Massilia sp. METH4: one gene and its partner. The protein of the gene in region 2 binds, or shares a complex with, the protein of the main gene of each other region. Links are inferred from orthologs where the notes say so. Each region holds a gene or a part of one and is shown on either strand. Other genes may lie near its edges. The genes, in order: mnmG and mnmE.

The links.
Region 1: the proteins of mnmE (region 2) and mnmG are in contact, whole or in part, in a solved structure (PDB 9HIP), measured with the Escherichia coli proteins. The link is inferred for Massilia sp. METH4 from one-to-one orthologs.

What each region holds. Positions count from the first base shown.
Region 1 is NZ_CP146614.1:1,844,800-1,848,074, reverse strand. Bases 259-3,216 are described here. They hold mnmG (tRNA uridine-5-carboxymethylaminomethyl(34) synthesis enzyme MnmG), read right to left. Parts: upstream 2,723-3,216; coding sequence 794-2,722; downstream 259-793. Other genes in these bases: V6Z91_RS08215 (TSUP family transporter), read right to left, coding at 2,928-3,216; rsmG (16S rRNA (guanine(527)-N(7))-methyltransferase RsmG), read right to left, coding at 259-794. Outside these bases: V6Z91_RS08230 (ParA family protein), read right to left, coding at 1-35; more of rsmG, read right to left, coding at 141-258; more of V6Z91_RS08215, read right to left, coding at 3,217-3,275. UniProt on the Escherichia coli protein: NAD-binding protein involved in the addition of a carboxymethylaminomethyl (cmnm) group at the wobble position (U34) of certain tRNAs, forming tRNA-cmnm(5)s(2)U34.
Region 2 is NZ_CP146614.1:1,454,181-1,457,453, reverse strand. The notes cover bases 116-3,071. They hold mnmE (tRNA uridine-5-carboxymethylaminomethyl(34) synthesis GTPase MnmE), read left to right. Parts: upstream 116-881; coding sequence 882-2,261; downstream 2,262-3,071. Other genes in these bases: V6Z91_RS06455 (Hpt domain-containing protein), read right to left, coding at 2,828-3,071; V6Z91_RS06460 (hypothetical protein), read left to right, coding at 2,585-2,782; yidC (membrane protein insertase YidC), read left to right, coding at 116-783. In the rest of the region: more of yidC, read left to right, coding at 1-115; more of V6Z91_RS06455, read right to left, coding at 3,072-3,273. UniProt on the Escherichia coli protein: Exhibits a very high intrinsic GTPase hydrolysis rate. Involved in the addition of a carboxymethylaminomethyl (cmnm) group at the wobble position (U34) of certain tRNAs, forming tRNA-cmnm(5)s(2)U34.

The DNA of each region.
Region 1 (3,275 bases), 390 kb from region 2 along the record:
CCCTTCTGGTTCGCTACGCAGAATATCTTTGCCATCTGTTGTTCTTTGTCTTTTTCAGTTTATATTGTTTATACGATTTATATCGTTTATATGATTTATACCGTTTATACTATTTATACGGTATAAACTATTTATACTGTTTATACCGTTATCGAACGACCTACGAAAACCAGGTGCCGCTCGGCGTCCAGTCCCGGCACTCGCAGGGGCTGCAATTCGCGCACTGCCCAGTCGCCCGGCAGGCGTTCGCGTTCGTCCTGCGGCGCGGTCCCTTTCAGGGCGATGAAGCGGCCGCCTTCCGCCAGCAGGTGGTGCGACCATTCAACGAAGTCGGACAGGTCGGCAAAGGCGCGCGACGTGATCACGTCGAACGGCTCCTTCACCGCCAGTTCCTGCACCTTCTTCGTGTACACCGTCACATTCGCCAGACCCAATTCGGCCTTGACCTGCGTGAGGAAGGCGGTCTTCTTGTGCACCGTGTCGATCATCGACACCTTCATGTCAGGCCGGGCGATCGCCAGCACGATGCCGGGCAAGCCGCCCCCTGCCCCCACGTCCAGCACGTTGCGCGCGCCGGCGAACGCCGGCACGGCTGAGAGCGAATCGAGCAGGTGCAACGTCATCATCTGCATCGGGTCCCGCACGGAGGTCAGGTTGTACACGTGGTTCCACTTGTTCAGGAGCGCCAGGTAGTCCAGCAGCTGCTCCTGCTGGGTACCCGCCAAGTCGAGACCCAGCTCGGTAACGCCGTTCGCCAGCACCTGCGCCAGGGCAGCGCGATCAAACACCGCCATCAGGCTGCCTCGTCTTTCAAGGTCACGAAACCGCCGTAGCCCGCCTTCTTCAGGTGCACGAGCAACAGCGAAATCGCCGCCGGCGTCACGCCGGAGATACGCGAGGCCTGGCCGAGCGTTTCCGGGCGATGCTTGTTCAGCTTCTGGCGCACTTCGACGGACAGCGCGGCAATGTCCAGGTAGTTGAACCCTTCCGGCAGTTTCAGGTTTTCGTAATGTTCATGCCGCTCCACTTCCTTCAGCTGGCGTTCGATATAGCCGGAATACTTGAGCTGGATCTCGACCTGTTCCTGGACGGCCGGATCCGTCACGCCCGGACCGCCGAGATTGCGGCCGTCCGCGCCCGTCAGCGTCACCAGCTTGTCGTAGTCGACGTTCGGGCGGCGCAGCAGGTCCGCCAGCGAGTATTCGCGCTCGATGGCCTGGCCGATCACGCGTTCGGATTCCGCCGCTTCCAGAATGCGCGGATTGACCCACGTGGACTTCAGGCGTTCCAGCTCGGCGGCAACGGCCTCACGCTTGCGCTCGAACGCTTCCCACTGCGCATCGCCGACGACGCCCAGCTTGCGGCCGATCTCGGTGAGCCGCATGTCGGCGTTGTCCTCCCGCAGCGACAGCCGGTACTCGGCGCGGCTGGTGAACATGCGGTACGGCTCCTGTACGCCTTGCGTCACCAGGTCGTCGACCAGCACGCCCAGATACGCTTCCGAGCGCGCCGGCGTCCACGGTTCCTTGCCTTGCGTTTGCAGCGCGGCATTCAAGCCAGCCAGCAAGCCTTGCGCGGCCGCTTCCTCGTAGCCGGTCGTGCCGTTGATCTGGCCAGCAAAGTACAGGCCGGAAATCGCCTTCGTTTCCAGCGAGGCCTTCAAGCCGCGCGGGTCGAAGTAGTCGTATTCGATCGCATAGCCGGGGCGCAGGATGTGGGCGTTTTCGAGCCCCTTCATCGAACGCACCAGTTCGATCTGCACGTCGAACGGCAGGCTCGTGGAAATACCGTTCGGGTAGAACTCGTTCGTCGTCAAGCCTTCCGGTTCCAGGAAGATCTGGTGCGACTCCTTCGCCGAGAAGCGATGGATCTTGTCCTCGATCGACGGGCAGTAGCGCGGCCCCACGCCTTCGATCACGCCGGTGTACATGGGGCTGCGGTCCAGGCCGCCACGGATGATGTCGTGCGTCTTCTGGTTCGTGTGCGTGACCCAGCACGGCAACTGCTTCGGGTGCATGGCCGCATTGCCCATGTAGGAAAACACGGGAACCGGGTCGAGATCGCCCGGCTGTTCCGTCATCACGGAAAAGTCGATGCTGCGGCCATCGATGCGCGGCGGCGTGCCGGTCTTCAGGCGCCCCTGCGGCAGCTTCAATTCCTTCAGGCGCGCGGACAGCGACAGCGCGGGCGGATCGCCGGCGCGGCCAGCCGAGTAGTTCTGCAAGCCGACGTGGATCTTCCCATCCAGGAAAGTGCCGGCCGTCAGCACGACGGCGCGCGCACGGAACTGCAAGCCGATCTGCGTTACGGCACCGACGACACGGTCGCCCTCCACCATCAGGTCGTCGACCGCCTGCTGGAACAGCCACAGGTTCGGCTGGTTTTCCAGGCGCGAACGAATGGCGGCTTTATAGAGGATGCGGTCGGCCTGCGCGCGCGTGGCGCGCACGGCTGGACCCTTCGACGAATTCAGGATGCGGAACTGGATGCCGGCCTCGTCCGTCGCGATCGCCATCGCACCGCCCAGGGCATCGACCTCCTTGACGAGGTGGCCCTTGCCGATCCCGCCGATCGACGGGTTGCAGGACATTTGTCCAAGGGTTTCGATATTGTGGGTCAACAGCAAGGTCTTCTGACCGGTGCGCGCCGACGCCAGTGCCGCCTCGGTGCCGGCATGGCCGCCGCCAACGACGATGACGTCGAATTCAGTAGGAAATAGCATGGTGGAAAGAAAAGCAGAGGGATGAAGTGAGATTATAGAGTTTTTTGCGCGCTGCGACTTTTTTAGGCAGAAATATTCCGGCGATGTTTCACGTGGAACGTAGGATTGTTGAGCTAGATTGCTGCCGCGCGGGTGTTTCACGTGAAACAAAAGCCCGGCATCGGCCGGGCTTCGATCACACCGTCGACTGTTCCACGTGGAACAATCACCAGCGCTGCCATGCGTCCCACGACGTCTTGACGATCAGGATCGTGACCACGACAAGAAAGACACGACGCACGAACCCGCTACCGTGCCGCATCGCCAACTTGGTACCGATCAGCGACCCCGCCACCTGGCACACCGCCATCATCAGGCCAAGCTGCCACAGCAAATGACCGCTGTAACCGAACCACATCAGCGCCGACAAATTGCACGCAACATTGACGACCTTGGCGACCGCCGAAGCGCCCAGGAAGTCGAAGCCGAACAGGCGGACAAACAGGAAGACAAGGAAGCTGCCGGTGCCGGGACCGAAGAAGCCATCATAGAAACCGATACACGCGCCGATCCC
Region 2 (3,273 bases):
GGTCACAACACCTATTCGATCGGCGTGGTGCAGCCGCTGGGCGCCCTGGCGCCGGGTGCCACGGTGTCGAACACCGCCAAGCTGTTCTCCGGCCCGCAGGACGAAGCGGCGCTGGAACGCGTGTCGCCGGGCCTCGAGCTGGTGAAGGACTACGGCATGCTGACGATCATCGCCAAGCCGATGTGGTGGGTGATGGAGCACATCAACAGCGTGGTGCACAACTGGGGCTGGACGATCATCGCCTTCACGATCCTGATCAAGCTGCTCTTCTTCCCGCTGTCCGCCGCCAGCTACCGCAGCATGGCGAAGATGAAGGTGGTCACGCCGAAGATGACGGCCATCCGCGAGCGCTACAAGGGCGACCCGCAGAAGATGAACCAGGCCATGATGGAGCTGTACAAGACCGAGAAGATCAATCCGCTGGGCGGTTGCCTGCCGATCGTGGTGCAGATGCCGGTCTTCATCGCCCTGTACTGGGTGCTGAACTCCTCCGTCGAGATGCGCGGCGCGCCGTGGCTGGGCTGGATCACCGACCTGACCAAGCCCGACCCGTTCTTCATCCTGCCGGTGCTGTACGCGATCTCGATGTACGTGACCATGAAGCTGAACCCGCAGCCGGCCGATCCGATGCAGGCGAAGATGATGCTGTTCATGCCGCTGGCGTTCTCGGTGATGTTCCTGTTCTTCCCGTCCGGCCTGGTGCTGTACTGGGTGGTCAACAACCTGTTCTCGATCGCCCAGCAGTGGGTGATCACGAAGAAGATGATGCCGGACGCGAAGTAAGCGCTGACGGTAGGGCTCGCGCTGCGGCGCGAGCTCGGCCGCACCAATTGAAACCCGTGCGCGACACGGGTTTTTTTTCGTTCCATTAAAATTTGCCCATGAATCTCGATACCTTCCCCATCGCCGCCATCGCCACCGCTCCGGGCCGTGGCGGTATCGGCGTCGTCCGTGCCTCCGGCAAGAACCTGCGCCCGCTGGCCGAGGCGCTGTTCAACGGCGCGGACCTGAAACCGCGCCACGCCACCTATATTCCGTTCACGCAGGCGGACGGCACGCTGGTCGACCAGGGCATCGCGATCTACTTCAAGGGGCCGCATTCATACACGGGCGAAGACGTACTGGAACTGCAAGGCCACGGCGGTCCCGTCGTGCTGCAGATGCTGCTGCAGCGCGTGCTGGAGGCAGGGCACGATATCGGCCTGCGCCTGGCCGAACCGGGCGAATTCACGCGCCGCGCCTACATGAACGACAAGCTCGACCTGGCGCAGGCCGAAGCGGTGGCCGACCTGATCGACGCATCGACGGAAGCGGCGGCCAGGTCCGCATCGCAGTCGCTGTCCGGTGCCTTCTCGCAGGCAATCCATGGGCTGGTCGACCGCGTCACGCACCTGCGCATGCTGGTGGAGGCCACGCTGGACTTCCCCGAGGAGGAAATCGACTTCCTCGAGAAATCGGATGCGCGCGGCCAGCTGCGCGGCATCGTCGAAGCGCTGGACGGGGTGTTCCGGCAGGCTTCGCAGGGCGCGCTGCTGCGCGAGGGCCTGAACGTGGTGCTGGTGGGCCAGCCCAACGTGGGTAAGTCATCACTTCTCAATGCGCTGGCCGGGGCGGACGTGGCGATCGTCACGCCGATCGCCGGCACCACGCGCGACAAGGTCAGCGAAACGATCCAGATCGAGGGCATCCCGCTGAACATCATCGATACGGCCGGCATCCGCGGCCACGACGAAGCGGTGGATGTCGTGGAGCGCATCGGCATCGAGCGCACCTGGGGAGAAGTGGGCAAGGCGGACGTGATCCTGCACATGCTGGATGCAAACCACGGCCCCACCCGCGCCGACGAATCGATCCTGGCCGCCTTCCCGCCGGGCGTGCCGGTGCTGCGGATCTGGAACAAGATCGACCTGTCCGGCCACAAGCCGTCGATCGACACGAGCGACGATGCCACGCACATCTACCTGTCCGCCCACGACCACACCGGCATCGACCTGCTGCGCAAGGAGCTGCTGCGCATCGCCGGCTGGCAGCAGACGGGGGAATCGCTGTACCTGGCCCGCGAGCGCCACCTGATCGCCCTGAAGTCCGCCGCGCGCCACCTGGACCGCGCGGAGGAGCACGCCGCGCAAACCGATCAGTCGCTCGACCTGTTTGCCGAGGAGTTGCGCCTGGCGCAGGTGCAGCTGTCCACCATTACCGGGGCGTTCTCGTCGGATGATCTGCTGGGGGTGATCTTCAGCCGGTTCTGTATCGGCAAATAAGCAGCTTCACGTCACTCCGGATGCGGTGCTCGCGCACCGTTTTCCCGCAGGCGGTAGTTCGTCTCCTATCGGCGCCTTCATTTCCATAGAAAAATTTTTTAGTCACTCTTCGCATGATAGCAACCACTCTGCCAATGGGTCAGTTGCGTGTGTTGGCGCACGTAACCCGGCCTGTTGGCCTGATTTAATGCTGCTATGATTGATTGGAGCAACACAGTTTGAGGCGTCGAGCGACAAGCTGTACGGTCTTGATGTTGGTCACGTCCGCATACTTCCACTGACGTAATCTTGCTAGCAGTTGATGTGTCTGAGAGGGGAAGATCATGGAAACGACCCAGGAACAAGTGGCGACGGACGTCGTGGCGACGATGATGCCTGTCATGGCGGCGCCGCAGCCGCGACAAACCCTGCCGCCCAAGGGCTCGTGCTGGTATTGCGAAAAGCCGCTCGACAGCGTGAAGCGCTTTTGCGGCCGGGACTGCGCGGCCTCGTTCGACGAAGAAGCCCAGTACACGCGTTGATGCTCGGGCGTGCCTGATGCGCCCGCCCGGCGCTCAGCGCGCAACTTAGTACCTAAGTGCCGGACGGGCGACCCGCAGCGCCGCCAGCGCGCGTTCGAAGTCTTCTTCACGCGCCGCCGCCGCCACGAGCCGCCAGGCGGCGGAACCCAGTGCTTTTTCCAGCACGGTTTCATATTGATCCAGCATATCGATCGCCATGGCGTTGCCTTCGTCGAGCAGCGCATGCAGGCGGTCGAACAATTCCCGCATATTGCCGATCGGTTGGGGCGGCACGAAGGTCGCCGGTGCGGCACGTTCCGTCGGCAAGGTCACGTCGATGCGCTCGCGCACCCGCTGCAACGCAGCCTCGAGATCATCCATCATCGGCAGTGGCGTGCGCCCCTGCGCGAGCGCCGCTTCCACTTCCATCGCGATGGCGTGCACTTCGAGGGCGCATAGCAGGCTTGCCGCACCCTTCAGGGTATGGGCGGTCAGGCTGGCGGCCGCCAGAT